Regions from separate parts of the Microbacterium sp. WCS2018Hpa-23 genome, predicted to be linked through region 2. Evidence: predicted binding sites of a transcription regulator. Region 2 holds the regulator's gene; each other region holds the start of a gene.
The links. The regulator HrcA, encoded in region 2, represses chaperone genes, less so after heat shock. The targets are predictions, from matches to a motif close to TTNGCACTCGNNNNNNNCGAGTGCNAA.
Positions count from the first base shown of each region.

Region 1 (7,572 bases), on a different contig from region 2:
TCGATACGAGGCTGGTGCCCAGCGTGGACGCGGATGAGCACCTCGGCGGGGTCCGTCGCATCGACGTCGAGATCCTGTCTGCCGTGGACCTCGCCCGGGTGGGTGCCAGGGCCGTGGCGGCGGGGCGCTCCCTCACAGGTGACGAGCCGCTGTATCTGCGGCACCCTGATGTGACCGTGCCCGGCGCGCCGAAGAAGGTGGGGCGATGACTCTGCGCGACGCGACGCCGGACGACCTCGACGCCATCATGGCGATAGAGCACCGTTCCTTCCCCACCGACGCGTGGAGCTCACAGGCCATGGCTCTCGAGCTCGCGAGTCCGCATGGGCGCTATCTGGTCGACGAGCTCGACGGCGCGATCATCGGCTATGGGGGAGTCCGAGCCCTCGAGGGTTCTCGGGATGCCGACATCCAGACCATCGCCTTGGACGCCGACCACCGAGGCGCGGGGCGAGGGCGTGCGCTGCTGCGCGCACTGCTCGACGCGGCGGGGGAGAGAGGCGCTCGCGAGGTCTTCCTCGAGGTCCGCGCCGACAACCCGAGTGCCGAAGGACTGTACCTGTCCGAGGGGTTCGAGGAGATCGGCCGCCGCCCGCGGTACTACCAGCCCGATGACGTCGATGCGATCGTGATGCGCCTCGCTCTGCAGCATCCTCGTTCCGCACATCAGGACGAGGCGATCACGGATGCCGCCAAGGAGGCCACTGCATGACCGAGCCGCTGGTGCTGGGCATCGAGACGAGCTGCGACGAGACCGGCATCGGGATCGTCCGCGGGCGTACCCTGCTGTCGAACACGATCGCCTCGAGCATGGACGAGCATGCTCGATACGGAGGAGTCGTTCCGGAGGTCGCGGCACGTGCGCATCTCGAGGCGCTGCAGCCGTCGATCGACGCCGCGCTCGCCGAGGCGGGTGTGCGACTCGACGACCTCGACGCGGTGGCCGTGACGAGCGGCCCCGGCCTCGCGGGCGCGCTCATGGTCGGAGTGGGGGCCGCGAAGGGCCTGGCCGTCGCGCTCGACAAGCCTCTGTACGCGGTGAACCATCTCGTGGGCCATATCGCGGCCGACATCCTCACCCCGGACTCCGAGCCGCTGGAGTACCCGACGATCGCGCTGCTCGTCTCGGGCGGACACACGTCGCTGCTCCACGTGCGCGACCTCACCACCGACGTCGAGATGCTCGGCGAGACCATGGACGATGCGGCCGGTGAGGCGTTCGACAAGGTCGCCCGCCTGCTGTCGCTGCCGTACCCCGGCGGGCCTGAGATCGATCGGGCAGCCCTCGACGGCGACCCGAACGCGATCCGATTCCCGCGGGGTCTCTCCCGGGCATCCGACCTGGCGAAGCACCGTTACGACTTCTCGTTCTCGGGCCTCAAGACGGCCGTCGCACGCTGGGTGGAGCGCTGCGAGGCAGACGGCGTGCCCGTGCCCGTCGCCGATGTTGCTGCGAGCTTCCGCGAGGCCGTCGTGGATGTGCTGGTGACCAAGGCACTCGCTGCCTGTGCCGACCTCGGCGTCCCCCGTCTGCTGCTCGGCGGCGGCGTGATCGCGAACCGTCGGCTGCGCGAGGTCGCCCTCAGCAGGGCCGAGGCCGCGGGAGTCACCGTCCGCATCCCCCCGCTGTCGCTGTGCACCGACAACGGGGCGATGATCGCCGCGCTCGCGGCCGAGCTGATCGCGTCGGGCCGTCGCCCGTCGACCTTCGCGTTCGGCGCGGACTCGACCCTTCCCGTCACCGAGATCCAGGTCGATGAGCGCGTCGCGGTGATGTGATGAGCGACGTTCCCCGCACCCCCGGCCCGCACGGGGGCGATCCCGCTTCAGTGCCGGACGCAGCCCTCCCTCGTCCCCGGATCGAGGGGCCCAGCGGCGAGGTCGAGCACCCGGCCGGCTCGGCGCGGATTCCGGGCGCGCGGCGCGACGGCTACACCAAGCTGCCCACGGGACCGGTCGGTGTCGAGCCCGTGGTCGTGAGCGGACCGGTCGCCGACGACATCGGTCACGATGCCGAGTGGCAGCCGTCGACCGCGGATGCAGCCATCGACGACACCAGGCTCGCGCCGTGGGCGCTGATGGCGGCGATCGTCGCCCTGGTGGCGTCATTCTTCGTCGGCTGGGGCGTTCCGATCGCTGTCGTCGCGGTGATCGCGGCGATCATGTCGTTGCGGCGGCCGGTCGAGAGCCGCGCGATCGCGCGATGGGCGCTCGTCCTCGGCCTGTGCGCGACCGTGTACAGCCTCGGATGGCTGGTGTGGGCAGGCATGCAGTTCGAGAGACTCGGCTAGCGGATGCTCGACGCCGAGAAAGCCGAGAATGCCGCCGAGCTGCGCGCCCTGCAGCTGAAGGCCTACGGACGCGACGGCGGTCTGACGGATGCGGATGCCGCGCGGCTGCGTGAACTCGAGGCCACCCGGGGGTGGAGGTCGGCCGCGACTGCGGCACCGGAAGCTGCTGCACCGGAATCGACCGTCGTGGAATCGTCGGAAGTGGAATCGACCGACGCGCCCGTCGCCGAAGAAGCCGCCGACGACGACACGGCGAATGGGGCGGGCGCGAGCGAACCGACCGGCGACGTGCAGGCTGGCGAGACGACGGCCCTGCGCGCCGCCCTCCGACAGCACTGGAAGGCGATCGCCGCCGCCTCCGCCGTATTGCTGGTGGTCGGTCTCGCGGCAGGGTGGGCTCTGTTCGGTCGAGCAGGAGGTGTCGACCTCACCGCAGCTCAACAGGAGCGCCGAGCCGAACTCCAGGCTGACGGCGGGTACGACGCCGGAAGCCTGAGGGCGATCGGACGGGAGGAGGATGTCCTCGTCTGGCACGCGACCAAAGAGGACGGCGAGATGGTCTGCCTCATCCTCGACACCCCGCAGGACTCAGCGACCCAGTGCCAGCGGAGCGAGGACGCTCAGAACGGCAGCGGCGTCGGTGTGTCGGTGAACCTCGATTCCGTCGAGGGTGAGGACGCCGAGCAGATCTGGGCGTCCGCCGTGCGCACCACCGAGGGCGAACTCGTGGCGATCATCCAGCGGTGGCCGAGCTCGCAGAACGACTGGCTGTCGCAGTTCGCAGGTGAGGAGCGCGTGCGCGCGGAAGAGCTTCTGGAAGAGGGCTTCCAGGACTACTCCTTCTCCGTCGTGGGCTATTTCCAGGACGCCCCGATCTGGTACGGACAGCGCCTTGTGGGAGCGACTGGCGAGGACTGTCTGGTGGTCGACGCGATCGACGGGATCGCGTGCGGGCCGCTGGGTGAAGCACAGTCCTCCGGCCTCAGCCTCGGCGGTATCACGGCCGATGTCTCAGGGAGCGTCGAGGAGTCCTGGAGCATCACGCTGGCTTTCACGTCGAACCAGACCCCGTACCTCGTCATCGCGGGGGACGTGTCGGCGGCCGACACCGCACAACCCGGTGTGACGGTGAGGCCCGGCGAGACGCTCGAGCTGGGTGGGGAGTACCAGGACCCGATTCAGGTGGAGATACCGTCGGACGACACCGAAGGGTGAACGGTCAGTGCGCGGCGGGCACCCTGTCGGCGAGGATCGCGCGCCGCTGGTCGCCGATCCTGGTGAGGATCAACGTCGCCGACTGACTCCCCTTGAGCGTGAGCTTCTTGCGGAAGGCCGCGGGATCGACGTCCATGCCGCGTTTCTTGATCTCGAGAGTGCCGATGCCGTGAGTCTTGAGCACTGCGCTGACGGCCTTCGGATTCGCCGCCATCGTCTCGCGTACCCGGAACGACTGCACGAACGGGCTCGTCAGCGCAGCGTCCGAGGTCAGATAGGCGATGCGCTCATCGAGCATGCCCGCATCGAGGCTCCGCCCGACGTCTCCGATCAGCCGTGCGCGGATGACCGCTCCGTCCGGCTCATGCAGAAAAGCCCCGAGTCCGCGCACGGGAACGTCCTCCGCGTCGGCCCCGGCCGTGAGTTCGTGCGAGCGCTCGCCGCGGATCACGAGTGCCGCGCGGCGGACGCCCGCACGCGCGAGCGCTCCGGTCCACAGCACCAGCTCGACGACGCTGCCCTCGGCGCTCACCCACTGCGCCTCGGCGTCGGTAGGGAGGGCGTCACGATCATGTCCGGGGCCGAGCTTGATGCCTGTCGGACGGCGGGATGCCAGATCGAAGGCCCAGTCGAGTGGAGGCGAGTAGTCGTCGGACGACACCCGCCGCGTCTCGCTGTGCCCCGAGGTGCGCCGAGCAGGATCCATCCAGATAGCACCGGTGTCGCTCGCATCGGACGGCACGTTCTCCTGCGCCGTGCCGTGCCTCACGACCGCGCTCTCGCCGAATGGCGCGAGGTTGTAGGCCGCGATCGCGGCCGTCACCTCGTCGGCATCCACCGCCTGCACGTCGAGGCCTGCACCGGCGAAGGCGAGGGAGTCTCCGCCGATTCCGCAGCCGAGGTCGGCGACGCTCGTGATTCCGGCCCGACGCATCCGCTGTGCGTGGCGGGCGGCGACACCGAGACGTGTCGCCTGCTCGAGTCCCGCACGGGTGAACAGCATCCTCGCCGCGAAGTCGCCGAACTTGGCTTTCGCCTTGGCCCGCAGATGCGCCTGCCCGACCACGGCCGAGACGATATCGGGGGAGTGTCCGGCTGATCGCAGGCGCGACACCGCGCGGGCCACATCGGCGACCTGATCGACGGGGCCGAGCGCATCCAGCAGTTCAAGGCCCTCGGGCGTGAGCAGGGCGCGCAGCTCGGAGATCTCCACCTGCCCAGCTTAGGCGGCGGCCCGATCGACGCATTGGCACTCGCATTGCGTGAGTGCCAGCGGAACGCCTAGACTGGATTAGCACTCTCGGGTTGAGAGTGCGAAAAGTCTTCCTGTCAGCGTCAAGAAAGAAGAGGTAGACCGTGTCGGTTTCCATCAAGCCGCTCGAGGACCGCATCGTCATCAAGCAGGTCGAGGCCGAGCAGACCACCGCGAGTGGCCTGGTCATCCCCGACACCGCCAAGGAGAAGCCCCAGGAGGGCGAGGTCGTGGCCGTGGGCCCCGGCCGCATCGATGACAACGGCAACCGCGTTCCGCTCGACGTCGCCGTCGGCGACCGTGTCCTGTACAGCAAGTACGGCGGCACCGAGGTGAAGTTCGGCGCAGACGAGTTCCTCGTCCTGTCGGCGCGCGACGTGCTCGCAGTCGTCGTCCGCTGAGACAACGTCTTCGGAAGGGCTCGGATGCTTCTCGCATCCGGGCCCTTTCTGCATCCCGCCAGGTGGCCACCGATTCCTGCCATTCTCTGACCAAGGCGGGCGCACGGCGAGGAGCCGCTTCGCGCCGGGAATAGGGTTGTGCGGTGCCCCCGACGAACACAGCCACGACGAACACCGCCGCCGCCCGAGCGACGCAGACCGCGGGGGTCGCGTATGCAGGGGGTGCGTACCTGCTGTGGGGTGTCCTTCCCCTCTACTTCCTGCTGCTCGTGCCGACAGGGCCGTGGGAGGTCGTCGCCTGGCGGGTACTGCTGTCATTCGTGTTCTGCATCCTGCTTCTGACAGTGACTCGCGGGTGGAAGGCGATCGGCGCGATCATCCGGCAGCCGAGACTGCTGGGATGGACCGCACTGGCCGGTGTCCTGATCTACGTCAACTGGCAGGTGTTCCTCATCGGCACCCTCTCGGGGAACATCGTCGAGACCAGCCTCGGGTACTTCATCAATCCGATCACCACTGTTCTGCTCGGGGTGTTCGTGCTCAAGGAGAGCATCCGCAGGTTGCAGTGGGCGGCGATCGGCATCGCCGCCGTCGCCGTGATCGTGATCGTCCTCTTCTATGGCGAGTTCCCGTGGATCGCGCTGTCGCTCACCGCGTCGTTCGGCGTCTACGGGCTCATCAAGAAGAAGATCGGCCCCGCGGTCGACGCGATCAGCGGTCTCACGCTCGAGTCGTTCTGGTTGATCCCGATCGCGGTGGTGCAGTTGATCCTCGTCGCCGCCACCCCCGACGGAATCACGATGGGCTCCCACGGAGTCTGGCACGCTGTGCTTCTCGCCTTCGCTGGAGTGGCGACGGCGGTGCCGCTGCTGCTGTTCGCCGCCGGCACCCGACGCATCAACCTGACCGTCATCGGGATGATCCAGTTCATCACGCCAGTCATGCAATTCATCATCGGAGCAGCGGTACTGGGCGAGCCGATGCCGCTCGAGCGATGGCTCGGCTTCGTCATCGTCTGGATCGCGATCGCCGTGTTCATCATCGACCTGCTGCTGGCCGCCCGCCGCGGGCGGAGGAGTGCGCAGCCCGAGCTGGCCTGAACCGGCGGATCAACGGCTGCGAAACCCGGTGTCGGATCGTTAACGCACCGAAACATCGGCGACCCCTACGCGAGACCTTTCAGTCCTAGTGTTAGAGCACCCGACCGTGGTCACAATCCACGGCCAGTCACGCAAGGGAGCATCATGACCGCATTCACGCGCTCGCGCAGCGCCAAGATCCTCGCCGGAGTCGCGCTGCTGAGCGTCTCCGCGATGGTCGTCGCAGGCTGTAGCAGCACGCCCTCGGACGAGCCGTCCGACGGTGGCGGATCGTCCGCCGACCTCACCCTCAAGCTGGGTTCGCTGCTGCCGCAGACCGGATCGCTGTCGTTCCTGGGCCCGCCCATGGAATCCGGCGTCGGACTCGCCGTCAAGGAGGTCAACGACGCTGCAGCAGGCGTCACGATCGACCTGACCGCAGAAGACGAGGGCGACACCGACACGAAGGCGTACGAGACCTCGATCACCAAGCTCCAGGGTGCAGGGGTCACCGCGATCGTCGGCGCCGCCGCATCCGGTGTCTCGCGCCTGATCCTCGACGGCAACGTCTCCGCAGGCATCCTGCAGATCTCCGCCTCCAACACCGGCCCCGACTTCACCGACTGGGACGACAACGGACTCTACTTCCGCACGGCTCCCAGCGACCTGCTGCAGGGCGAGGTTCTCGGCAACCTGATCGCCGAAGACGGCCACAAGACGCTGGGTGTCATCTACCAGAACGACGCCTACGGCACAGGTCTGTTCGAGAACATCAAGTCGACGTTCGAGGGCGCCGGTGGCGAGGTCGTCGCAGACGCGTCGTACAACGTCGGTGACGGTCAGTTCGACGCACAGGTCGAGACGATCAAGGCTCAGAACCCCGACGCCGTCGCGATCGTGTCGTTCGACCAGTTCAAGACCATCGCCCCGCTGCTGGTGAACGCGGGCATCTCGCCCGACAAGTTCTACCTGGTCGACGGAAACCTGTCGGACTACGGCTCGTCGCCCGACACGAACTTCCCGTTCTCGCTCGAGGGCGCTCAGGGCACCAAGCCGGGACCCGCGCTCGAGGACGACTTCACCGACCGTCTGCAGACGTTCTGGACGGGTGAGGGCAACCCCGAGGTCAACGACTTCACGTACGCGGCCGAGGCATACGACGCCGTCGTGCTCGTCGCACTCGCCTCTCTGGCGGCAGGTTCGACCGAGGGTGCGGACATCGCGGCCAAGATGGCCGAGGTCTCGGGCGGCACCGGCGACGGTGAGAAGTGCACCAGCTTCACCGACTGCGCGAAGATCATCAACGACGGAGGCACCGCCGACTACGACGGCTA
Region 1 covers NZ_JAVTIZ010000006.1:308,661-316,232, forward strand. The annotation lists gene tsaB (tRNA (adenosine(37)-N6)-threonylcarbamoyltransferase complex dimerization subunit type 1 TsaB) at 1-209, shown strand, start outside; gene rimI (ribosomal protein S18-alanine N-acetyltransferase) at 206-712, shown strand; gene tsaD (tRNA (adenosine(37)-N6)-threonylcarbamoyltransferase complex transferase subunit TsaD) at 709-1,779, shown strand; gene RQG77_RS12445 (hypothetical protein) at 1,779-2,291, shown strand; gene RQG77_RS12450 (hypothetical protein) at 2,295-3,506, shown strand; gene RQG77_RS12455 (class I SAM-dependent methyltransferase) at 3,511-4,719, opposite strand; gene groES (co-chaperone GroES) at 4,863-5,159, shown strand; gene rarD (EamA family transporter RarD) at 5,303-6,259, shown strand; gene RQG77_RS12470 (ABC transporter substrate-binding protein) at 6,404-7,572, shown strand, end outside.
Region 1: the regulator HrcA is predicted to act here: its motif matches at 4,753-4,779, upstream of groES (co-chaperone GroES).

Region 2 (7,572 bases):
GAGCTTGTTCTCCTCGATGTTGCCGAGCACATGGGCGTGCACGTGGAAGACGGACTGGGCGGCGCTCGCGCCGTTGTTGAAGATGAGGCGGTACTCCCCGTTCGCGTGCTCGGACGCGAGCTGCGCGGCCGCTGCGACCATCTCCGCAAGAAGACCGGGGTCACCCGCCGCGAGCTCGGTCACGTCGCGATAGTCCTCGGTCTTGGGGATCACGAGCGCATGCAGCGGCGCCTGCGGGTTGATGTCACGGATCGCGAACACCCGACCGGTGTCGAGCAGGATCTCGCCCGGGATGTCACCGTTCAGGATGCGCGTGAAGATCGAGGGCTCGGACATGCTCCCAGTCTACTGACCGCAGCACGGACGGGCCCGTAGCCGATCACCAGCGGCCGAGCGCCACGGACAGGACCGCGATAGCTGCGGGGCCGGCTGTCGAGGTGCGCAGCACCGTGTCTCCGAGAAGCACGCGCTCGGCGCCGGCGTCAGACAGCTTCTTCAGCTCATCGTCCGAGATGCCGCCCTCCGGTCCGACCACGAGCACGAGGTCTCGGCCGTCGGGCTCGAGCTCCGACAACCGCGTGGTCGCGCTCGGATCGAGCAGCAGCACGCGCTCGGACGACGTACGCTTCACGAGATCTGCGGTCGATGCCGGGGCCGACACCTCAGGCACCCACGCACGATGCGCCTGCTTGGCCGCCTCGCGGACGATTGTCGCCCAGCGCTCTCGGCCTTTGATCGCCTTGGCGCCCTCCCACCTCGAGATGCTGCGGCTCGCCTGCCACGGCACGATCTCGTCGACGCCGAGCTCGCACGCTGCCTGCACCGCGAGCTCGTCGCGATCGCCCTTCGCCAGCGCCTGCACGAGGACGAGACGAGGAGTGGGCGCCAGGTCTGCGGATCGCTCGGACACACGGACGTCGACACGGGAGGGCGAGACCTCCTCTGCGATGCCGGTGAGCCATACGCCCGCACCGTCGCCCACAGTCACCGCCTCGCCGACGCGGAGACGGCGGACCACCGCGGCATGCTTGGCCTCGGCCCCGGTGAGCGACACGAGGTCGCCGACCGCGGCATCCGACGACGATTCGACGAGGAAGTGCAGAGCCATGAGCGCCGTCCGGGTCAGTGCGAGCGGAAGCGGTCGCGGAGCTTCGAGAAGAGTCCCTGCTGGAACTGCGCCAGCTGGGGGCCCGGCGCCTTCGTCTTCTTCGCGAAGTCCTCGATGAGCGCCCGCTGTGCGGAATCGAGCTTGGTCGGGGTGACCACCTGGACGCCGACGCGGAGATCGCCGCGCTGGCTGCCTCGCAGTGGAGTGATGCCGCGACCCTTGATCGTCAGGACGTCACCCGACTGCACGCCGGAGCGGACCTCGAGGTCGACCTCGCCGTCGAGCCCCTGGATCGTGGTCTCGGTGCCGAGGATCGCGTCGGGCATCGAGACCTCGAGCGTCGCCAGCAGGTCGTCGCCGTCACGGCTGAAGGACGGATGCGGATTGACGGTGACCTCGACGTACAGGTCGCCGTTCGGGCCGCCGGCCTTGCCGACCTCGCCGGATCCGGGGAGCTGCAGACGCAGGCCCGTCTCGACGCCGGCCGGGATGTCGAGCGAGACCGTGCGGCGCGAGCGCACGCGTCCCTGACCGCCGCAGGTGCCGCACGGGTAGGGAATGGTCGTGCCGTAGCCCTCGCAGGTGCCGCACGGCTGCGACGTCACGACGTTGCCGAGCAGGCTGCGCACCTGGCGCTGCACGTGACCGGAGCCACCGCAGATGTCGCAGGTGACGGGAGACGTGCCCTCCTGGCAGCACGAGCCGTTGCAGGTCTCGCACAGGACAGCGGTGTCGACCTCGATGTCACGGTGCGCACCGAAGACGACGTCGCCCAGATCAAGCGTCACGCGGACCAGCGCGTCCTGTCCGCGCTCCCGGCGGGACCGTGGACGCGCTCCCCTGCCGCCGCCTTGACCCGCACCGAAGAACGTCTCGAAGATGTCACCGAAACCGCCGAAGCCGCCGAAGTTGCCGGCAGCGCCGTCTCCGCCGCCCATGTCGTAGCGACGACGCGATTCGTCGTCGCTGAGCACGTCGTACGCGTGCGTCACGAGCTTGAACCGCTCGGCGGCGTCTTCACCCGGGTTCACGTCGGGGTGGAGCTGACGAGCCAGACGTCGGTACGCCTTCTTGATCTCGTCGGTGGAGGCGTCGCGAGAGACGCCGAGTACCTCGTAGTGGTCTGCCACAATGGCCCTTCTGCGTGTGCTGTTCTCTGGGCGCCCGCGTCAGCGGGACGCCTCGTCTTCATCGAGCATCCGCGAGAGATAGCGGGCGACAGCCCGCGCAGCCGCGAGATTGCTCGGATAGTCCATGCGCGTCGGCCCCATCACGCCGACACGCGCCGTGCCGCTGGGCGCGGCGTAGTTGCTGGCCACGATCGATGCCTCTCCGAGGCCGAACGAGGCGTTCTCGGTACCGATGCTGGCCGCGAGGCCATGTGAGTCCGCCTCCATCTCGCTCATCAGGCGCAGCAGGGTGACCTGCTCTTCGATCGCCTCGAGCAGAGGGTGGATGCTGCCGCGGAAGTCCTGCTCGCGTCGCGCGAGGGTCGCCGCTCCCGCCATCACAAGGCGCTCCTGACGGAAAGCCCCGAGCTCATCGATGATGATCGTCGCGAGTGCCCGCAGCGCGACGTCGCGCGAGTGCTCGTCTGCGGCGAGCAGGTTCTGCAGTCGCTCGGCCGCATCGCTCACCGCGCGCCCGGTGATGAGCGCCGACAGACGCGCACGGAGGATCGCCATGTCGGCTTCGTCGACATCGACCGGCAGCGGCGCCATGCGCTGGGAGACCCCACCCGCATCGGTGACGAGGACGATCAGCAGCCGGTTGGGCGACAACGCGACGAGTTCGAGATGGGTGAGGTGCGCCCGCGCGAACGACGGGTACTGAGCGAGGGCGACCTGTCCCGTGAGCTGGGTGAGCACACGGACGGTGCGCACCATCAGGTCGTCGAGGTCGGAGGGCGCCGTCAGGAACGACTCGATCGCCGTGCGCTGCGCGACCGTGAGCGGACGCAGCTGCGCGAGGTGGTCGACGAAGACGCGGTAGCCCTTGTCGGTCGGGACTCGACCCGATGATGTGTGCGGCGCGGCGATGAGCTCTTCGTCTTCGAGCAGTGCCATGTCGTTGCGGATCGTCGCAGCGGACACACCGAACGAATAGCGGTCGACGATCGATCGGCTGCCGACCGGCTCGTGCGTCTCGACGTAGTCCTGCACGATCGCGCGGAGAACCTGGAGGCCTCTTTCACTGACCATCGCAACCCCCTCCCTCTGGCACTCACTGGGTACGAGTGCCAATTCTACCCGCCGAGGCGGGTGCCGCGCTGATCGCCCTACGATGACGGGTATGAGTGTCGCGCCGCAGGTCACCGTGTCCACCGGAATCGTGCGGGGCGAAGCGATCGGCGGAGTGCGTCGCTACCTCGGCATCCCGTACGCCGCCGCACCGTTCGGGGCGAACCGCTTTCGCGCGCCGCAGCCCGCTCCCGTGTGGGAGGGCGTCCGGGACGCCACGGCGTTCGGTCCGACGGCTCCGCAGCATCCGTACCCCGGGGCGATCGGCGACCTGCTGGGCTCGGTCGAGATCCCGGGAGACGAGATCCTCTCGGCCAACATCTGGGCGCCGGAGGATGCCGCGGGCGCGCCCGTCGTCCTCTGGATCCACGGCGGCGCGCTCGAGCGGGGTACCGCCGCGCTCCCCCTCTACGACGGAGCCGCGTTCGCTCGGGCGGGGATCGTGTTCGCGTCGATCAACTACCGTCTGGGCTCCGAGGGCTTCTCGGTGCTCGACGGTGCCCCTCGGAATCTCGGTCTGCAGGACGCCGCGGCCGGACTCGCCTGGGTGCACAGCGAGATAGCCGCGTTCGGCGGCGACCCGTCGCAGATCACGGCCATGGGTGAATCCGCCGGGGGTGCGATCGTCGCCGGTCTGCTCGCGAACCTCTCGTCGCGCTCGATGATCGCGCGGGCGATCATCGAATCCGGACCGCTCGAGGCGCAGACCGCGAAAAGAGCGGGCCGCGTCACGGCGCAGCTGGCGAAGCAGCTCGGCATCAGGGCCGACCGCGCGGGCTTCCTCGGAGCGTCCCCTGCGAAGCTGCTCCATGCGCGCAGGCGACAGGCCGCCGGCTCGTCGCCGCTGGGCGGGGCGCCCGGGTTCCAGTTCGCGGTGGATGCCGAGTCTCTTCCCCACTCGCCGCACGAGGTCCTCGCCGACACCGACGTCCCGCTTCTCATCGGGAGCAACACGGACGAGTATCGTCTCTGGTTCCCCCCGGCTGCCCTCGCCGGAGTCAGTCCCTCGAAGCTGCTGCTCGCACGACTCGCTCTGCGGATCCCGCGGACGGCCGTCGCGGCCTATCGTGCGACCTTTCCCGGAGCTTCCACGGGCGAGATCTTCGGCCAGCTCGCCACAGACATCATGCTGCGCGCGCCGCTGACCCGACTGGCCAGGGCGCGCACAGCGCCGACCTATGTCTACGAATTCGCCTGGCAGAGCACTGTCCGCGATCTGCGTGCGGCTCACGCTCTCGAGCTGGGCTTCGTGTTCGACCGCCTCCGCGACCCCGAAGCACAACGGCTCGCCGGAGCCGATGCGCCGCAGAACCTTGCAGACGAGATGCACTCGGCGTGGATCTCCTTCATCAAGACCGGTGACCCGGGGTGGCCACGGTTCGGCCCCGAACGGATGACGCGACTGTTCGACACCCAGTCCTCCACCGTCGCACAGCGACGTACAGAGGCACTCGACCTGCTGCCGTAGCGACCCGATACGCGGTCAGTCCGTGAGCTCGCGCACCACAGCATCGGCGAGCAGGCGTCCTCGCAGTGTGAGCTGCACGCGCCCGCGCCCGCGCACCGCGGCGGCGGGGTCGACGAGGCCGTCCGCGATCAGGCCGGCGACACGCGTGCGCTTGTCCGGCTGCAGGTCGGCGACCGCGATCCCCTCGCGGATGCGGCTCAGCAGCAGAATCCGCTCGAGGGTCCTCGATTTCGCATCAGGACGCTCGGTTCCGGCGGCCGGCGACTCCTCGGCGGCGAGACGCTGCGCGTAGGCGGCCGGGTGCTTCACGTTCCACCACCGGAGCCCTGCGATGTGGCTGTGCGCGCCGGGGCCGAAGCCCCACCAGTCACTTCCCCGCCAGTACGCGAGATTGTGTCGCGAGCGCTGTTCCACAGTGCGCGACCAGTTGCTGATCTCGTACCAGTCGAAGCCCGCCGCTGCGAGACGCGCATCGGCGAGCTCGTACATGTCGGCCTGCAGGTCGTCGTCCGGCGTCGGCACCTCACCTCGGCGGATCTGCCGCGCGAGCTTCGTGCCGTCCTCGATGATCAGCGCATAGGCCGAGATGTGGTCCGACTCGAGCGCGAGCGCCGCATCGAGCGATGCCTCCCAGTCGGCCAGCGACTCCCCCGGCGCTCCGTAGATGAGGTCGACGCTGACCGCGAGGCCTGCATCCTTCGCCGCCGCGACTGCTGTCGTCACGTTCTCGGGGCGATGGGTGCGGTCGAGAGCGGCGAGCACATGCGGCACTGCCGACTGCATGCCGATCGAGAGCCTCGTCACACCGGCATCCGCGAGTGTGCGGGCGACCCCGGGCGTCACGGTGTCGGGGTTCGCCTCGACCGTGACCTCGGCGCCGTCCGTCAGACCGAACGCGTCGGTCGCCGCACCGAGCATCCGGGCGAGATCTCCCGCGGGCAGGAGAGTCGGCGTGCCTCCGCCGAAGAACACAGTGTCCATCGGGCGCAGCGCGCCCGCATCCGCGAGCACGCGCTTCGCCAGGTCGATCTCGGTGATCAGCGTCGAGGCGTAGTCCTCCTGCTTCGCACCGCGAAGCTCGCCGGACGTGTAGGTGTTGAAGTCGCAGTAGCCGCAGCGCACCCGGCAGAAGGGGACGTGGAGATACGCCGAGAACGGCACAGCCGGGTCGATCGCGAGATCGGACGGAAGGCGTCCGTCTGCCGGTGCCGGATCGCCCAGAGGAAGGGGACCGGCCATCAGAGAACTGCGGCCATCAGACCGGAGTCGCGTAGAGCGGAGAGATCGCCCGCAGGTAGCGCGCGAACAGCTCCCGGCGACGGCGCTTCACGAGCGCGGGGACGACGCGGTACAGCAGGGAGTTCGGCGCATCGAATGCGCGCACCGAGAACCACACCTCGTCGTTGTCCTCGCGCCAGTCGATGTCGAAGGATTCCTCACCGCGCACGACGGAGCCGCCGACCGTGCCCAGCACGAATCCGATGCGACGCTTCTCTTCGGTGACCGAGATCACACGGAGTTCGGCATCCGCGCGCATCCCGCTCACACGCCCATGCAGACGAAGGGTCATCCCGGGACCAGCGAACGGAGTGCCCTCGGCATCGAAGCGCTGCTCGACGTCATTCTTGCTCGGGGCGATCGGGGTGCCCTCCGCATCGAAGCTCACCCCGGCGTACGCGGGGCCCGGAGCCGGGCGGACATCCTCGATGCTCAGGCCTGAGGCGCGCTGCGCCGTCCAGGTCAGGAGCGATTCACCGGCGGACTGGAAACGTTCGATGCCGCTGCCGATCCGCCAGGAGTTCTCCGCCGGGAGGCTGCGCTCCGGCGGGTACTGCATCAGATCGGGCGCGTGGGTCGCACCCACGGCCGCATAGTCCACCGTGTCGTCTCGGAAAGTCCCGCGCCGCATGATTTCAGCCTACTTCCCGTTTCCTGGACGATCACCCTCCACGCGCCGGGAACGCCCGACCCGCAAGGGCCCTACTTCTTGTCCTTGCCCTCGACGTCGCCGGAGAGCGCGGCGATGAACGCCTCCTGCGGCACCTCGACACGGCCCACCATCTTCATGCGCTTCTTGCCCTCTTTCTGCTTCTCGAGGAGCTTGCGCTTGCGGCTGATGTCACCGCCATAGCACTTGGCGAGCACGTCCTTGCGCAGCGCCCTGATCGTCTCGCGGGCGATGATCCTGGCGCCGATGGCGGCCTGGATCGGCACCTCGAAGTTCTGGCGAGGGATCAGCTTGCGCAGTCGCTCCGTCATCAGGGTGCCGTAGGCGTAGGCCTTGTCGCGGTGCACGATCGAGCTGAACGCGTCGACCTTGTCGCCCTGCAGGAGGATGTCGACCTTGACCAGGTCCGCCTCCTGCTGTCCGGCGGGCTCGTAGTCGAGCGAGGCATAGCCCTGCGTCTTGGACTTGAGCTGATCGAAGAAGTCGAAGACGATCTCACCGAGCGGCATCATGTAGCGGAGCTCGACACGTTCCTCGGAGAAGTACTCCATGCCCAGCAGCGCACCGCGACGCGACTGGCACAGCTCCATCACGGTGCCGACGTAGTCCTTGGGCAGCAGGATGGCCGTCTTCACCATGGGCTCGGACACCGAGCCGATGCGCCCGTCGGGGTACTCGCTCGGGTTCGTGACCGTCACGGTCTCGCCGGTGTCAGAGGTGAGCACTTCGTAGATCACACTGGGCGCGGTGGTGATGAGGTCGAGACCGAACTCGCGCTCGAGCCGCTCGGTGATGATCTCGAGGTGCA
Region 2 covers NZ_JAVTIZ010000004.1:126,645-134,216, forward strand. The annotation lists gene RQG77_RS08115 (HIT domain-containing protein) at 1-336, opposite strand, end outside; gene RQG77_RS08120 (16S rRNA (uracil(1498)-N(3))-methyltransferase) at 380-1,108, opposite strand; gene dnaJ (molecular chaperone DnaJ) at 1,123-2,238, opposite strand; gene hrcA (heat-inducible transcriptional repressor HrcA) at 2,278-3,309, opposite strand; gene RQG77_RS08135 (carboxylesterase family protein) at 3,401-4,816, shown strand; gene hemW (radical SAM family heme chaperone HemW) at 4,832-6,055, opposite strand; gene RQG77_RS08145 (DUF1990 family protein) at 6,072-6,725, opposite strand; gene lepA (translation elongation factor 4) at 6,797-7,572, opposite strand, start outside.

Region 3 (7,572 bases), on a different contig from region 2:
ACTTTCGCATGGCACACGTGTGCGGGGTCACGTTCGCATTGCTGGTAAGCGATTCCGGTGCGAAAGTGGCCCCGCCTGGGCGGAGGTGCGAAAGTGGCCCCGCCTGGGCGCCTGCCGGCCCGCGGCCCCGGCTCGAGTTCGGCGAGGAAAAGGAGATGGTGAGGGTCAGCGGCGGGATGCCATCGCGCGACGGATGCGGTCCAGTAGCGGTCGTGCGTCATCCAGGTCGAGCTGGGTCACGCGGATGACGATCCATCCGTGGTCCTCGAGTTCGCGCTGTCGCTGGATGTCACGTCGCCACTGGTCGCGGCTCGTGCGGTGGCCGTCGCCCTCGTACTCGATCGCGATCTTGAGTTCGGGATAGGCCATGTCGCTCCGCGCGATGAAGAGGCCGTTCTCGTGGATCTCGTGCTGCACGACGGGTTCAGGAAGACCGTCGGCCACGATGAGCAGCCTCGTCTCGGTCTCCTTCGGAGACTCCACTCCTTCGCGCGCGCGGGAAAGCGCATCGCGGACTCGTCGGGAACCGGGGAAGCGGCCCCAATCCCGCAGGCGCTGCTCGATGTCGATCACGGTGAACGGCGGACGTGCCGCACGTAGACCGGGATAGTTGTCAGCCGCAGTGATCAGTGCATCGAGAGCGACGACGACCTGACCGTCGGTCAACGTCGCGGCGCACATGAACAGAGCCGCCACCGGATCGATGAGCGGGAGCTCGCCGATTCGCCAGGGATGGACTCGTCCCTCCGCCAGGCGTCGGCCGGTGACGCCGCGGCTGCGGACGCGCGCCGAACCCGTCGCCACCACCACGACGATCGGTGCCTCGACGTTCCAGATGCCGGGATGCGGATACCCCCCATACCCGCATCGCCGTCTCTCCGCCGATCAACTGACCACGGTGCAGACGGGGCGCGAACGCGGAGATCCGCTCGAGCGGTGTTTCCGCAGCCTCAACCGAGCGCACCCCGCGGAAAGGTCGGTCGAGATCGCGTGCGGAGACGCGACCCCGGCCGATTCCCGCCGACGCGGCCTGCCGCACCGTGAAGTGGCGGCCGAGTTGGTCGGGGAGGAGTATCCGATGGCGCATGCGCTCAGGCTCGTCGATCGGATGTGCCATTCGAGCCTGATGGTCGCCGGGATCCCGAGAGATGTGGACAAGTCGCGCCGGTGGTCGGCATGCGCGGTGCAGGACGCCATCGCGAGCGGGGCGACTTCTGCATCCGGCGCCGCGGACGGGGCCACTTCTGCACCGCGGAGCCCTTTTCAGCCTGCGGAAGTGGCCCCGCCTGGAGAACGGATGCGGAAGTGGCCCCGCCTGGAGAACGGATGCGGAAGTGGCCCCGACTGGGGGACGGGGCAGGACGGGGCAGGACGGGGCAGGACGGGGCAGGGCGGTGCGGTGCAGGACGGGGCAGGGCGGCGCGGGGCAGGGCGGCGCGGGGCGGTGCGCTGCGGAGCGGGGCGGCGCGGAGGTCAGAGCGCGGCGACGAGCTCCAGCGTCTGGGCGCGGCCGGCGGCGGAGTCGCGCGGCTCGGATTCGTACGCTCCCGCGACGGGCGACAGCATGACCTCGTCGACGCCCCACTTCGACGCGAAGGCACGCACCTCTTCGGCGACGGATTCGCCCGTGCCGACGAACCAGCGGGAGCGGGCGGCCTCGACGACCTGGTCGGTCGCGGCATCCGACTCGGCGGCCAGTGCCTCTTCGACCGTCTCGAGTGCGATCAGCGGCTTGTTCAGGCGCAGGCGCGACATCATGCGCAGCTGGGGGAGCGCCCGCGCCTCGGCCTCCTCCTGAGTGGGGGATGCCACGACGTTTACCGTCAGGAAGGTGCGGGGCTCGGGGTGCTCTTCGCTCGGCTGGTATCCCGTGCGGTAGAGATCGAGTGCGCGCTCGAGGCCCTGCCCTGAGAAGTGGTTCGCGAAGACGTACGGCAGGCCGTGCGATGCGGCGAGCTGGGCGGAGTAGTCGCTGGATCCGAGCAGCCACACCTCGGGGCTGCCGGTGGCCGACGGCGTCGCGTGCACCGTGTACTCGCCGCCGGACGTGAAGCGCACGGTCGCGCCCGCGCCCGAGATGAGAGCGGCGATGTCCTGAACGTTGCGGGGGAACTGCTCGACGTCGCTCGTCGTGCCCGATCCGCGCAACAGCTGCGTGATCACGGGGTCGCTGCCGGGGGCCCGGCCGAGGCCCAGGTCGATGCGGCCGGGGGCGATGGCCTCGAGGGCGGCGAACTGCTCGGCGACGATCAGCGGAGCGTGGTTGGGCAGCATGACACCGCCCGAGCCCAGACGGATCTGCGTCGTGCGCATCGCGGCTGCGGCGATCAGCACCGGAGGAGTGGTGGATGCCACAGCGGGCATGTTGTGGTGCTCGGCGAACCAGTAGCGGCGATAGCCGAGCCGGTCGGCGGTGGCCGCGAGGGAGAGGGAGGCGGAGATCGCCTCGGCACTGGTCTGCCCGGTGCGAACCGGGACGAGGTCGAGAACGGAGAGCGCGGTGGAAGTCATCCCCGGATGCAACGGCTGGGGCGGGCGCGGCATTCCCGCCCGCCTCGTGGCCGGTGCGTGTCAGGCCGCGACGGGCGCAGCGGATGCCGAGGGGACGAGCTCCTCGGCGAGCGCATGGCGCGTGAGGTGGTAGCGGATGTGCCAGGCCGCGCTGAAGCTCTGCTCGGGAAGCTGCGCGAGTGCGGCGCGGTCGTCGGGGCCGAGTCCGTCGCGGGCTGCTTCGCGGAGCAGGTCGTCACGCGTCGCCGGGTACTCCATTCCGCGGAGGAACCGGTCGAGTGCAGGGGAGGTGTGCATGAGGGAGTCCTTTCCGGATGACGGGAGAGGTGGGCCGGGCTGCACCCGGCCCACCGGAATCGGACGGTGATCGTCAGGGGCCGATCGTCAGGCGGTGATCGACTGCCGGTTGTCGCTCGATTCGACCTCGATCTTGCGGGGCTTGGCGCGCTCGCTGACAGGGATGATCACCGAGAGCACCCCGCTCTCGTACGAGGCGCTGATCGCGTCGAGGTCCACGCCGTCGCCGAGCGAGAACTGGCGGAGGAACGAACCGGCCCCGCGTTCGCGGGCGAGCCAGCGGACACCTTCGCGACCGTCGGCCGTGCGCTGCGCACGGATCGTGAGTTGTCCGCCGTCGAGGTCGACGTCGATGGACCCAGGGTCGATGCCGGGAAGGTCCGCGTGCAGGATGTACCTGTCACCGTCGCGGTAGAGGTCCACCGGCATGAGACGGGGTGCGCGGACGGAGTCCAGCACGCTCGCAGCGAAGCGGTCGAGCTGACTGAACGGATCGAAGGACATGGCCATGAGTATCTCCTTTCGAGTGGCCCGAGTGGGCGATGTGGATGCAGATTATCTGCACCGATGGCTATAGATTTTTTATAGAACAGGGCGAGATAGAATGCAAGTGCTGAGAGAGGGAGATGCCGATGGGTGAACGCGATTCGAGCACACCGCTGTACGGCATCGCCGTCGCAGCGCAGCTCAGCGGCGTCCCGGAGGCCAGTCTGCGGCTATTCGAAGCCAAGGGTCTCGTCGCTCCCGCGCGCAGCGACGGAGGCACGCGCCGCTACAGCGACGACGATCTCGAGCGCATTCGTCGGGTGACGGGGCTGCGCGTCGAGGGCATCAACATCGTCGGCATCCGACGGGTCCTCGATCTGGAAGATGAGAACGCCGGGCTGCGCGACGAGCTCGCCGACGACCGCGGCTGACCTCGTGCTTCGACTCGGGGTGCACATCGTGCGACGTCGAGGGAGGGCAGTACTTTAAAGGCATGGATGCCGAGATCTTCTACGTGCTCGTCGGTGCTGTCGTCGTGGCGGCGATCGCCCGATGGCGCGGCTGGCCGGCACCGCTGCTCGTGACGGTGGTGGCGCTCGCGGCATCCTTCCTGCCCTTCGTGCCCGACGTCGAGATCGACGGCCACCTGCTGCTGAACCTCGTGCTTCCGCCGCTGCTGTACTCGGCCGCCCTCGACGTGTCGTTCGTGGGCTTCAAGCGCAGCCTGCCGCAGATCCGCCGGCTCGGCATCACTCTCGTGCTGCTCACATCGCTCGCGGTGGGGCTCGTGGCGTGGTGGATCCTGCCGTCGCTGACTCTGCCGGGCGCACTGCTGCTGGGAGCCATCGTCGCGCCGCCGGACGCGGTCTCGGCGGCCGCGATCGGTCGCAAGCTCGGTCTGCCTCGGCGCATCATGACGGTGCTCTCGGGGGAGAGCCTGATCAACGACGCGACCTCGCTGACCCTGTACCGGGTGTTCGCGGCGATCATCGCCGGTGCCACGGTCGGCATCGTCGACGGCATCGGGCAGTTCCTGCTCGCCGTCGGGGTCGGCGTCGCGATCGGACTCGTCTTCGGCATCGTGCTGCACCAGCTGCGCATGCGCATCAACGACGCCGTCGTCATCGGCACCTTCGGCCTGCTCGCCCCCTTCGGCGCGTACGCGATCGCCGAGCACCTGCTCGGATCCGGTGTGCTCGCCGTCGTGGCGATGGGGCTCTACGTCGGCTACAACTCCCCGCGCACCGACTACACGACCCGCCAGCAGGAGACGCCGCTGTGGCTGTCGGCCGACCTGCTCCTCGAGAGCTTCGTGTTCGCTTACATCGGCCTGCAGTTCCCCCGGGTGCTCAGCGACCTCGGCGGCGAGGAGGTGGGGCGCATCCTGCTGCTCTCGGGTGCCGTGATGCTGGTCGTCCTCGTCATGCGGCCGCTCTACGTGTACCCGGCGAACGGGTGGGCCAACTTCCAAGACCGCAAGCGACTCGAGCGCTGGGATCGCACGGTCGAGTCCGGCGCCTTCGACGAGCGACGACGTGAGTCGAAACGCTGGAAGGACTACAGCGCCGAGGAGCTGCGCTCCAAGATCGTGCGCGACCGCATGGCCGGGCTGCAGCTGACCTGGAAGGACAACGCCGTCATCTCGTGGGCGGGAATGCGCGGCGTCGTCACGCTCGCGACAGCGCTCGCCGCGGCCGACCTCGCGGCTCTCGACACCGAACCGTCGCATGCGATCGTGGTGGTGGCTTTCATCGTCACGGTCGGCACACTGCTGCTGCAGGGCCTCACGCTGCCACTGCTTATCCGCGGGCTGGGCATCGCCAGTGATGTCGACGACGCAGACGACGAGAGAGCGATCGCCGAGGTCAAGGAGAAGAGCCGCGAGGCGGGCAAGGCGTTCCTCGCCGAGAAGCGCGTCGAGTGGGAGCAGAAGTACGGCGAGGTCGACCTCAGCGTCTTCGACGCGTTCACCAAGCGCATGACCCGGGTCGAGAAGGACACCGATGAGGCGCAGCAGGTCGAGGATGCCGCAGCGCGGCCGTCGTACGACGATCTCGTCGCCCTCTCGCGCGGGTGGCTGCAGGTGCGTCGCGACATCCTGCTGGCCGAGCGTGACGCCGGCAACCTCGACGAGGAGGTCATGCGCGAGCTGATGACCGCGATGGATGCCGAGGAGCTGGCGCTCGACACGCGTGGCGCCACGCGCCAGCAGGGCCGCGCGTAGCGCCCGCTCAGGTCCCGAACACACGCGGCGGTTGCGGAGTCACCTGCCGCACGCACGAGCGCCTCGCCCGGTGAGGGGCGAGGCGCTCGGGTGATGCGGGGTCAGCGGCGGCCGGCCGGTTCCTTCTCGGCGTCCGCGGTGCCGGATGCATCCGCCTCGGGCGCGTCGTCGTCGGAGTCGTCGGCGAAGGGCAGGCCTTCGCGCGGGGCGTTGTAGAGCTCCTCGTCGAGGATGCCCTCGCGCTTGGCGACGATGGTCGGCACGAGCGCCTGGCCCGCGACGTTGACCGCGGTGCGGCCCATGTCGAGGATCGGGTCGATCGCGAGCAGCAGGCCGACGCCCTCGAGCGGCAGGCCCAGGGTCGACAGCGTCAGCGTGAGCATGACCGTCGCGCCCGTGGTGCCGGCGGTGGCGGCGGAGCCGACGACCGAGACGAGCACGATCAGCAGATACTGCACGAGGTTCAGCTCGATGCCGAAGAACTGCGCGACGAAGATCGCGGCGATGGCCGGGTAGATCGCGGCACAGCCGTCCATCTTGGTCGTCGCGCCGAACGGCACGGCGAACGAGGCGTACGAGCGGGGCACACCGAGGTTGCGCTCGGTGACGCGCTCGGTCAGGGGCAGGGTGCCGATCGACGAGCGGCTGACGAACGCGAGCTGCACGGCCGGCCACACGCCCGAGAAGTACTGCTTGATCGACAGGCCGTTGGTCTTGACGAGGATCGGGTAGACGACGAACAGCACCAGCGCGAGGCCGATGTAGACCGCGATCGCGAACCAGCCGAGCGAGGCGAGCTTCTCCCAGCCGTACTTGACGACCGCCGCGCCGATCAGACCGAAGGTGCCGAGCGGGGCGATGCGGATGATCCACCACAGCACGCGCTGGATCACCTTGAGCAGCGACTCGGTGAACGCGAGGAACGGCTCGGCCTTCTTGCCGGCCTTGAGCGCCGCGATGCCCACGGCGACCGCGATCACGATGATCTGCAGGATGTTGAAGTTCACGCTCGACGAGAACGTGCCCTCGGCGGCGCCGGGGTTGGTGCTGACGCTGAGGCCGAGGAAGTTCTGCGGGATCAGGCCGAGGAGGAAGTTCCACCACGTGCCCACCGTGTAGGGGTCGCTCGGCTCGAGGCCGTCGCCGGCCCGGTTGCCGGGCTGGATGACGAGGCCCAGCGTGATGCCGATGGTCACGGCGATGAACGCGGTGATCGCGAACCACAGCAGGGTCTGCCCGGCGAGCCGTGCGGCGTTCTGCACGCGGCGCAGGTTCGAGATGCTGGCGACGATCGCGGTGAAGATCAGCGGCACGACGGCGGTGCGCAGCAGCGTGACGTACGAGCTGCCGATCGTGTCGAGCGTGGCCGAGAGGCCGTTGGGGCTGTCTGCCGTGGCGCCAAGCTGGCGGGCGATCAGACCGGCGGCGATGCCGAGGACGAGGGCCGCGAGGATCTGGAAGCCGAACGAGGTCAGCAGCTTCCGGACGGGACCGCGGGTGTCAGGCGCCTTCGTGGCGCGGACGGTGGTGCTCATTGGATCGGGGACTCCAGAATCGGTGCGCGCCGTGTGCGCGCTTCCGTCCACGCTAGGAGTCGGGCCGGAATCCCGAGGCCGAGATGACGAAGGATGACGGATGCCGAAGCATCCGTCATCCTCTGTCGATCGGAATGGTGCGGGTCAGCCCGCGCACTCCTCGATGTTGTCCTGCAGGATCTTCGTCGTCAGGGCCTTGTCCGCCTCGCTGGACTGCTTGTCCTCGCCGTTGGCGAGGAACGTGAGGGTCTCGTTGCTGAGCTCGGAGTCCACCAGGTAGCCGGCGAAGCACTCGGAGGCGCCGTCGGGCAGCTCCTGGCCCTGCGAGGTGAAGAACTCGTCGAGGCCGGCGGCGACGTCGTCGGCGCTGGGGCGAGTGGATCCGCCGCAGGCGGCGAGCGAGAAGGCGAGTGCCGCGATGGGCAGCGCCATGAGGAGGCGGGAAGAGGTGCGCAGGTTCCGGTCGTTGAGCTTCATGCGCTCAACGCTATCGGCTCACAGCGAATGCATAGAAGGGGT
Region 3 covers NZ_JAVTIZ010000002.1:108,627-116,198, forward strand. The annotation lists gene RQG77_RS04075 (hypothetical protein) at 166-804, opposite strand; gene RQG77_RS04080 (LLM class flavin-dependent oxidoreductase) at 1,474-2,511, opposite strand; gene RQG77_RS04085 (DUF2795 domain-containing protein) at 2,572-2,808, opposite strand; gene RQG77_RS04090 (Hsp20/alpha crystallin family protein) at 2,896-3,318, opposite strand; gene RQG77_RS04095 (MerR family transcriptional regulator) at 3,441-3,725, shown strand; gene RQG77_RS04100 (sodium:proton antiporter) at 3,788-5,518, shown strand; gene RQG77_RS04105 (dicarboxylate/amino acid:cation symporter) at 5,620-7,053, opposite strand; gene RQG77_RS04110 (hypothetical protein) at 7,198-7,530, opposite strand.
Region 3: the regulator HrcA is predicted to act here: its motif matches at 3,393-3,419, upstream of RQG77_RS04090 (Hsp20/alpha crystallin family protein).

Region 4 (7,572 bases), on a different contig from region 2:
GGCCCTGGCCCGAGGGGAGCTCGGAGACCTTGTTCGCGACGACACCCGGCTCGAGACCGGCGTTCAGCGCGATCTGCTTGAGCGGAGCCTCGATCGCGACGCGAACGATGTTCGCACCGGTCGCCTCGTCGCCCGTGAGCGACAGAGCGTCGAGAGCCTTGGTGCCCGACTGGATCAGCGCGACGCCACCACCGGGGACGATGCCCTCTTCGACGGCTGCCTTCGCGTTGCGGACGGCGTCCTCGATGCGGTGCTTGCGCTCCTTGAGCTCGACCTCGGTTGCCGCGCCCGCCTTGATGACGGCGACGCCACCTGCAAGCTTGGCGAGACGCTCCTGCAGCTTCTCACGGTCGTAGTCGCTGTCGGTGTTCTCGATCTCACGACGGATCTGCGTGACGCGACCCTCGATCTGGTCGGCCTCGCCAGCACCCTCGACGATCGTGGTCTCGTCCTTGGTGACGATGACCTTGCGTGCACGACCCAGCAGGTCGAGCGTGGCGTTCTCGAGCTTGAGACCGACCTCTTCGGTGATGACCTGACCACCGGTGAGGATCGCGATGTCCTGCAGCTGCGCCTTGCGACGGTCACCGAAGCCGGGGGCCTTGACGGCGACCGACTTGAAGATGCCCTTGAGCTTGTTGAGCACGAGAGTCGCGAGAGCCTCGCCCTCGACGTCCTCGGCGATGATGACGAGCTCCTTGCCGTCCTGGATCACCTTGTCGACGATGGGCAGAAGGTCCTTGATGTTCGAGATCTTCTGGTTCGCGATGAGGATGTAGGCGTCTTCGAAGACAGCCTCCTGGCGCTCCGGGTCCGTCACGAAGTACGGGTTCAGGTAGCCCTTGTCGAAGCGCATGCCCTCGGTGAGCTCGAGCTCGGTGCCGAAGGTCTGCGACTCCTCGACGGTGACGACACCCTCCTTGCCGACCTTGTCGATCGCCTCGGCGATGAGCTCGCCGATCGCGGGGTCAGCGGCGGAGATCGACGCGGTCGCGGCGATCTGCTCCTTGGAGTCGATCTCCTTCGCGCTGGCGAGGAGCTCCTCGGTGATCGCTGCGACGGCCTTCTCGATGCCGCGCTTGAGCGAGATGGGGTCTGCGCCGGCCGCGACGTTGCGCAGGCCCTCGCGGACGAGTGCCTGAGCGAGCACCGTGGCGGTGGTGGTTCCGTCACCGGCGACGTCGTCGGTCTTCTTGGCGACCTCCTTGACGAGCTCCGCACCGATCTTCTCGTACGGGTCGTCGAGCTCGATCTCCTTGGCGATGGACACGCCGTCGTTCGTGATCGTGGGGGCGCCCCACTTCTTCTCCAGCACGACGTTGCGACCGCGCGGGCCGAGCGTCACCTTGACGGCGTCGGCGAGAATGTTGAGGCCGCGCTCGAGGCCGCGGCGGGCCTCCTCATCGAAAGCGATGATCTTTGCCATGAGTTTTGTCGTCCCTCCTGGACGTAGACGTTGGGTTTAGCACTCAGAGTGAGAGAGTGCTAACGCCATTCTGGCACTCGACCCCTTCGAGTGCAAGCTGCGCGGAGGGACTGCGCGGCGGTCTACGGGGCGGGCGTCTCCGCCGGAGTCTCCGGCGCGCTCGTCGATCGGTCGAGTCCGATGACGACCGTGAGCTGCTTCGCCCCGGTGTCGTTCAGATCGGCGTAGAAGTCGCTCTGCTCGACCGCCGCTCCGCCGATCAGATTCGCGAGTCCGATGGCCGCCAGCTCATCCTCGTCTGCGATGTAGTACACGGTCGTGGTCGAGAAGTCCTGGCTCGCGCTGTCGCTGGCGAACACGGCGTCGGCCGCCCAGCCGTTGTTGATCAGCACATCGCGCATCTGCTCGTCCAGCCCCGCGTCGGGCGAGGCGTTCAGGATCATCACCGAGTACGTGACGTCGACCACGCCGGTCTCCACCGGCGTGGGAGTCGCGGTCGGGACGGCCTCGGGGAAGAGGCTGATCCGCCCCATCACCACCAGCGAGCCGAAGATGCCGCCGATGATCAGCACCAGTGCGGCCACGAAGGACCAGAGCAGGACCACCCAGCCGTTCATCCCGGGGGCTTCGGCGCGGTGCGCTCCGACGCGTCCGGACGATCGGGGGACGTCGTCGAATCGATCTCGGCTGGGCTTTGACACTCCTCGATGCTAACGGCACCGACCCGTGTATCCGCATCGTGGCGCCTCAGCGCGTGGCGGGAAGCTCCGTCAGCCGACGAAACCGGGGGTTCGCGACGCCCTCTGGAACGATCGCGCGTCGCGGATGCGGCGGAGGCGGCGCACCAGCATGGGGTCGTACTCCAATGCCGCCTCGGACTCGAGGAGACGGCCGAGGAGCTGGTAATAGCGGGCCGAGCTCATGCCCAGTTGGGTGCGGATGGTCTCCTCCTTCGCGCCGCCGTGCCGCGGCCACGCGGTCTCCAGCGCGAGGATCGCACGATCCCGCTCGCTCAGCTCTTCCAGCATGAGATCAGATTAGGTCGCCGGCGCGTCGATCCCTGCGCGCCACTCCCACCATCGGCCGAGTGGGTCGGCTGCCGCACGCACCTCCCCGTCGAGCGCCACCACGAAGCCGGGCCATCCTTCGGCGGCGACGGGAGGCACCCAGACGTCGAGGAGCGCGGGAGGGTCGATCGTGACCCAGCGCGCGTCGAGCCCTCGGATTCGGTCGACGAGTGCCTCACGTGCCTCTCTGGGGATGTGCACGAGCACGCCGGGAGTCGTCACGACGAGCGTGGCGTCGCGCGGCGCGTCGGCGGCGAGCGCGTCGATCCGCTCGATCGCGTCCCCGACCACGAGCATCGGCGGGTCGGATGCCGCGATGTCGAGCGCTGCGGTCACCCGCTGCTCCCGCCCGCGCTCCCCCGGCCACACGAGTCCCTGCAGCCAGCGTCGATCGCGGTCATCACGGGCGTCGAGAGGCGCGAGGTCGATGCCGGCACGCCACACGACGTCGGGCATCCGGATAGGGGGAAGGTCTCCCTCGACACGACTCTCGAGCAACACGGTCGATGGGCCGCCAGCGGGGTCGAGCGACGACCGCAGTCGCCCGTCGGCGCCCACGAAGCGATACGAGTACCGGTCGGGGTATAGGCAGAGCCCTGCGGAGGCGCCGACCTCGAGCAGCGCGATCGGGCCGTCGATCTCAGACAGCACGGGAAGCAACGGGGCGAGTCGCAGCGGCTCGTTCGTCTGCAGCCGCCGCCCGGTGCACTCGACGACGATCTCGTCGGCACGTGCGACGACGAACGACCGCCAGGCGCCGTATCCGTCGAGTGTCGCACCCAGCATCCGCGTCACCGCGAACACGAGCGGAGGCTGCCGCCTGTTCTCCGGGATCCGCGCGAGGATCCCCTGCACCTCAGGGTCGCCCGCGACACCCTCCGCCCATTCGACATACAGGTCGCTGCGCCCTGGCGCCTCCTGCTCGGCGAAGCGCGCGTAGCGCTGCTGCACGGCATCCGTCATGCATCCATTGTCTCGTGGCGCCGAGGGGCGTCGAACGCGAGAGAATGGAGCAGACCCCCAGGAGGACCGATGTCGTACAGCGTGGACAAGACCGAAGAAGAGTGGCGCGAGGAGCTCGGCGAAGAGCAGTACGCCGTGCTGCGTGAAGCCGCGACCGAGCGTGCATGGACGGGCGAGCTGCTCGACGAGGGCCGCGCAGGCCTCTACACGTGCGGGGCGTGCGGCGCCGAGCTGTTCAAGAGCGGCACCAAGTTCGACTCCGGATGCGGATGGCCGAGCTTCTACGAGTCGATCCGCCCCGACGCGGTGCAGCTCATCGAGGACACGACCCTCGGCATGGTGCGCACGGAGGTCCGCTGCGCGAACTGCGGCTCGCACCTGGGCCACGTCTTCCCCGACGGCTTCGGCACGCCCACCGGCGACCGCTACTGCATGAACTCCATCGCGATGAACTTCACGCCCGAAGAGTCGTGAAGGCCCTAGAAGCCGTCCGCGCGCGACAGTCCTGGTCGAAGGTCACAGATGAGGCGCCGTCGCGCGACGAGCTGCTGAAGCTCGTCGCCGCGGCCGGACGGGTCGCCGACCACTCGTCGCTGCGTCCGTGGCGGCTCATCGAGCTGCGCGGGTCCGACCGCGAGGTGCTCGGTGCGGCGATCGCGAAGGCCGAGGGAGACAAGTCACCGTCGTCGAAGCCCCTCCGTGCACCGCTGCTGATCGCCGTGGTCGCCAGCTACCGCAAGAGCGACAAGGTGCCCCGGTGGGAGCAGGAGGCCGTCGCCTCCGGCGTCGCGCACATGCTCAGTCTGCTGCTCGACGAGGCCGGCTGGGGCGTGCTCTGGCGCACCGGACGGTACACGCGCTCGAAGGCCGTCGCCAAGGCTCACGGCATCGGCAAGAACGAGGAGCTGCTCGGGTGGCTCTACGTCGGGGGCAAGCCCGCGGGAAAGAAGCCGGGGCGACGGAAGCCCGTCGACGCCAGCGCTCTCGTCACCCGGATGCCGCAGCCCAAGAAGAAGTAGTCAACTCCGTCGGCGACGCGGCAGCGCGACGATGACGGACGCCACGGCGACGACCACCATCCCGACGATCTGCCAGGGGGCGGGTCCCGCGGCCGCAGGCCACAGCAGGTCGATGATCACCGACGTCGCGAGCTGCCCCAGCACCGACCCGAGCCCCATCAGCAGCACACCCGTGTGCGCCACGATGAAGGCGCCGAGCAGGATGTAGGCCGATCCCAGGAACCCGCCGAGGTACAGCCAGGGCTCGGCGGGCGGCGCCTGCGGCAGACCTCGCACGGCGACGCTGATGCCCGCAGCGACGAGAAGCGCGATCGTTCCTGCGATGAAGCTCATGAGAGTCGCCGAGAGGGGCGACTGCACCCGCTGCGCCAGACGACCGTTCGTCGCCGCCTGCCATGCGATGCCGACACCCGCGGCGAACGGCAGGAGGAGCATCCACAGCGGCGCCGTGGCGAGCACGTCGCCGCTGAGCGAGATCCCGACTGCGGCGAGCGCCAGCGCCCCGCCGAGCACACGCCCGGGGGTCACGGCGACGACGCCGGCGGGTCCGAAGCCGATGCGATCGAGCACGAGGCCGTGGAGCGTCTGCCCCGCGACGACTCCGACCGTGAACAGCGAGACGCCGAGCACGCCGGCCGTGACGCCCTGGGCCGAGACGGTGAGGGCTCCGCACGCGCCGCCGAGGAGCATCCAGAACGGGATCGTCCGATCGCGGATGCCGTCGCGCAGCCGGCCGACTCCTCGCCGGGCCGAGGGGATGCAGGCGATCACGACGATCAGGGCGGCGAGCCCGACCGCGAAGGAGATGAGGCCCGCGACGATGCCGTTGTCGACCTTGACGCCGAGCACCCCGTTGATGCGCGCCTGGATGGCGGTCATGACGCCGATCGCCACCGCCCCGCCGAGCGCGACGGGCGGGGAGAGTCGGCGGGTCTGGGACACCTGTCGACCCTAGCCGAGCGGGCGGATGTCGGCGGCCGGGCGTACCCTGACGGCATGTGCGCGAGTTATGGTCTGGATCCGCGGTTCACCGACACCGAGCTCCTCGCTGCGGCCGACGAGGCGGTGCTCGAGGGGCTCCGGGGGTGGGCGCAGGAGAACGCTCGAGAGACCGTGCGTCCGACCGGCAAGAACCTTCGCAACCTCAATCCGATCGTGGTGCAGCCCGAGACCTCTCCGACGTTGGAGCCTGCGTGGTGGGGGTTCCTGATCGGCGGAGAGCCCTCGAAGTTCCCGTCGATCAACACCCGTTCCGAGCGCCTGCAGGACCGGCCCGGTGGGTTGAAGACCAGGGCGCTCGTCCCCGCGACCAGCTGGTACGAGATGAAGAAGCCCGAGCGCGTGTGGCACGAGTTCCTCATCGACGACGGAGCGCTCTTCGGCATGGCCGCCGTCACCCAACGCGGGCGCACAGCCGACGGAGAGTCCTACACGTGCTACTCGATCGTGATGCGCCCGGCCCCTCCGCACCTCGCCGGCATCCACGATCGGATGCCGCTGCTGATCCCTGCCTCGCTGAGCGAGGACTGGCTCACCGCCGAGCCGACGAAGGAGATCATCGACGAGGCACTGCTCGCCGCCGCGACGCTCGACGAGCGCGTGCACGCCGCCCCTCGTGAGGACGACAAGGGCGCGGAGCGGCTGTTCTGATCACCATGGACTCGACACAACTGAACGCTGCCGCGACCGAGCGCGCAGAAGAGCTGCCCGGCGCAGAGCGGGAGAACCCGTTCGGCCCCGAATGGGACGTGTACAAGGTACGAGGGCGGGTGTTCCTACTGGTCCCCCTCGACGGCACCGGCAGGATCACGCTCAAGTCGCACCCTGACGACGCCGTGGCGCTGCGCGAGACGTTCGCCGACATCGTGCCCGGCTATCACATGAACAAGAAGCACTGGATCACGCTGACGCCCGGGCCTTCTCTGGAGGAAGACCTCGTGACCGAGCTCGTCACAGAGTCGTACCGATTGGTCGTCGAGAAGCTTCCGAAGGCGCAGCGTCCGGTCGATCCGAATCTGTTCGGACGCCCCGCTCCGTGATTCGGCACTGACAACGCGGCACCGGCACCGCGGGACACCGCGCATCCGCCTCGAGGATGACCCCCGGCATCGGCGGAACGGTACCCCGGGAGGACGCGCGGGCCTGGGCGCCGTCTGTAGCGTCGAAGACATGATCACAGCAGAAGGCCTCACGAAGAGATTCGGAGACAAGACAGCCGTCCAGGATGTCTCGTTCACGGTGCAGCCGGGCACGGTCACGGGATTCCTCGGGCCGAACGGCGCGGGCAAGTCCACGACGATGCGCATGATCGTCGGCCTCGACCGGCCCACCTCCGGCACGGCGACCGTCGGCGGACGGGAGTATCGGAAGCTCCGCGCACCGCTCACCGAGGTCGGCGTTCTGCTCGACGCGAAGGCGGTGCACACGGGCCGCACCGCACGCAATCACCTCCGCGCGATGGCGGCGACCCACGGCATCCCCGCCTCCCGCGTCGACGAGGTCATCGACCTCGCCGGCATCGGCCCGGTCGCCCGCAAGCGCGCGGGCAAGTTCTCGCTCGGCATGGGACAGCGACTCGGAATCGCCTCCGCGCTGCTCGGCGACCCGCACACGTTGATCCTCGATGAGCCGGTGAACGGCCTCGACCCCGAGGGTGTGCGCTGGGTGCGCCAGTTCGTGCGCCACGCGGCGTCCGAGGGGCGGACGGTCCTGCTGTCCAGCCACCTGATGAGCGAGATGGCGCAGACCGCCGATCACGTGATCGTGATGGGCCGCGGCCAGGTGCTCGCCGATGCTCCGCTGCAGGAGCTGGTGCGCGCATGGACGACGAACACCGTGCGCGTGCGCACCCCCCGTGCCGCCGATCTGGCGGCCGCCGTCGGAGGGCCCTCGGTCGAGATCGTGAGCTCTGCTCCCGACCTTCTCGACATCGTCGGTCTGCCCGCGTCGCGCATCGGCGACCTCGCCGCGGATCGCGGCATCCCCCTGCACGAACTCACCCCGACCACAGGATCGCTCGAAGACGCGTACCTCGCGCTCACCGGCGACTCGGTCGAGTACCGGACGAAGGAGATCTCATGACCGTCCAGGCTCCTCC
Region 4 covers NZ_JAVTIZ010000005.1:33,500-41,071, forward strand. The annotation lists gene groL (chaperonin GroEL) at 1-1,426, opposite strand, end outside; gene RQG77_RS09385 (LytR C-terminal domain-containing protein) at 1,549-2,127, opposite strand; gene RQG77_RS09390 (DUF3263 domain-containing protein) at 2,197-2,454, opposite strand; gene RQG77_RS09395 (DUF2332 domain-containing protein) at 2,464-3,456, opposite strand; gene msrB (peptide-methionine (R)-S-oxide reductase MsrB) at 3,526-3,930, shown strand; gene RQG77_RS09405 (nitroreductase family protein) at 3,927-4,475, shown strand; gene RQG77_RS09410 (DMT family transporter) at 4,476-5,417, opposite strand; gene RQG77_RS09415 (SOS response-associated peptidase family protein) at 5,472-6,125, shown strand; gene RQG77_RS09420 (MmcQ/YjbR family DNA-binding protein) at 6,131-6,514, shown strand; gene RQG77_RS09425 (ATP-binding cassette domain-containing protein) at 6,645-7,556, shown strand; gene RQG77_RS09430 (ABC transporter permease) at 7,553-7,572, shown strand, end outside.
Region 4: the regulator HrcA is predicted to act here: its motif matches at 1,463-1,489, upstream of groL (chaperonin GroEL).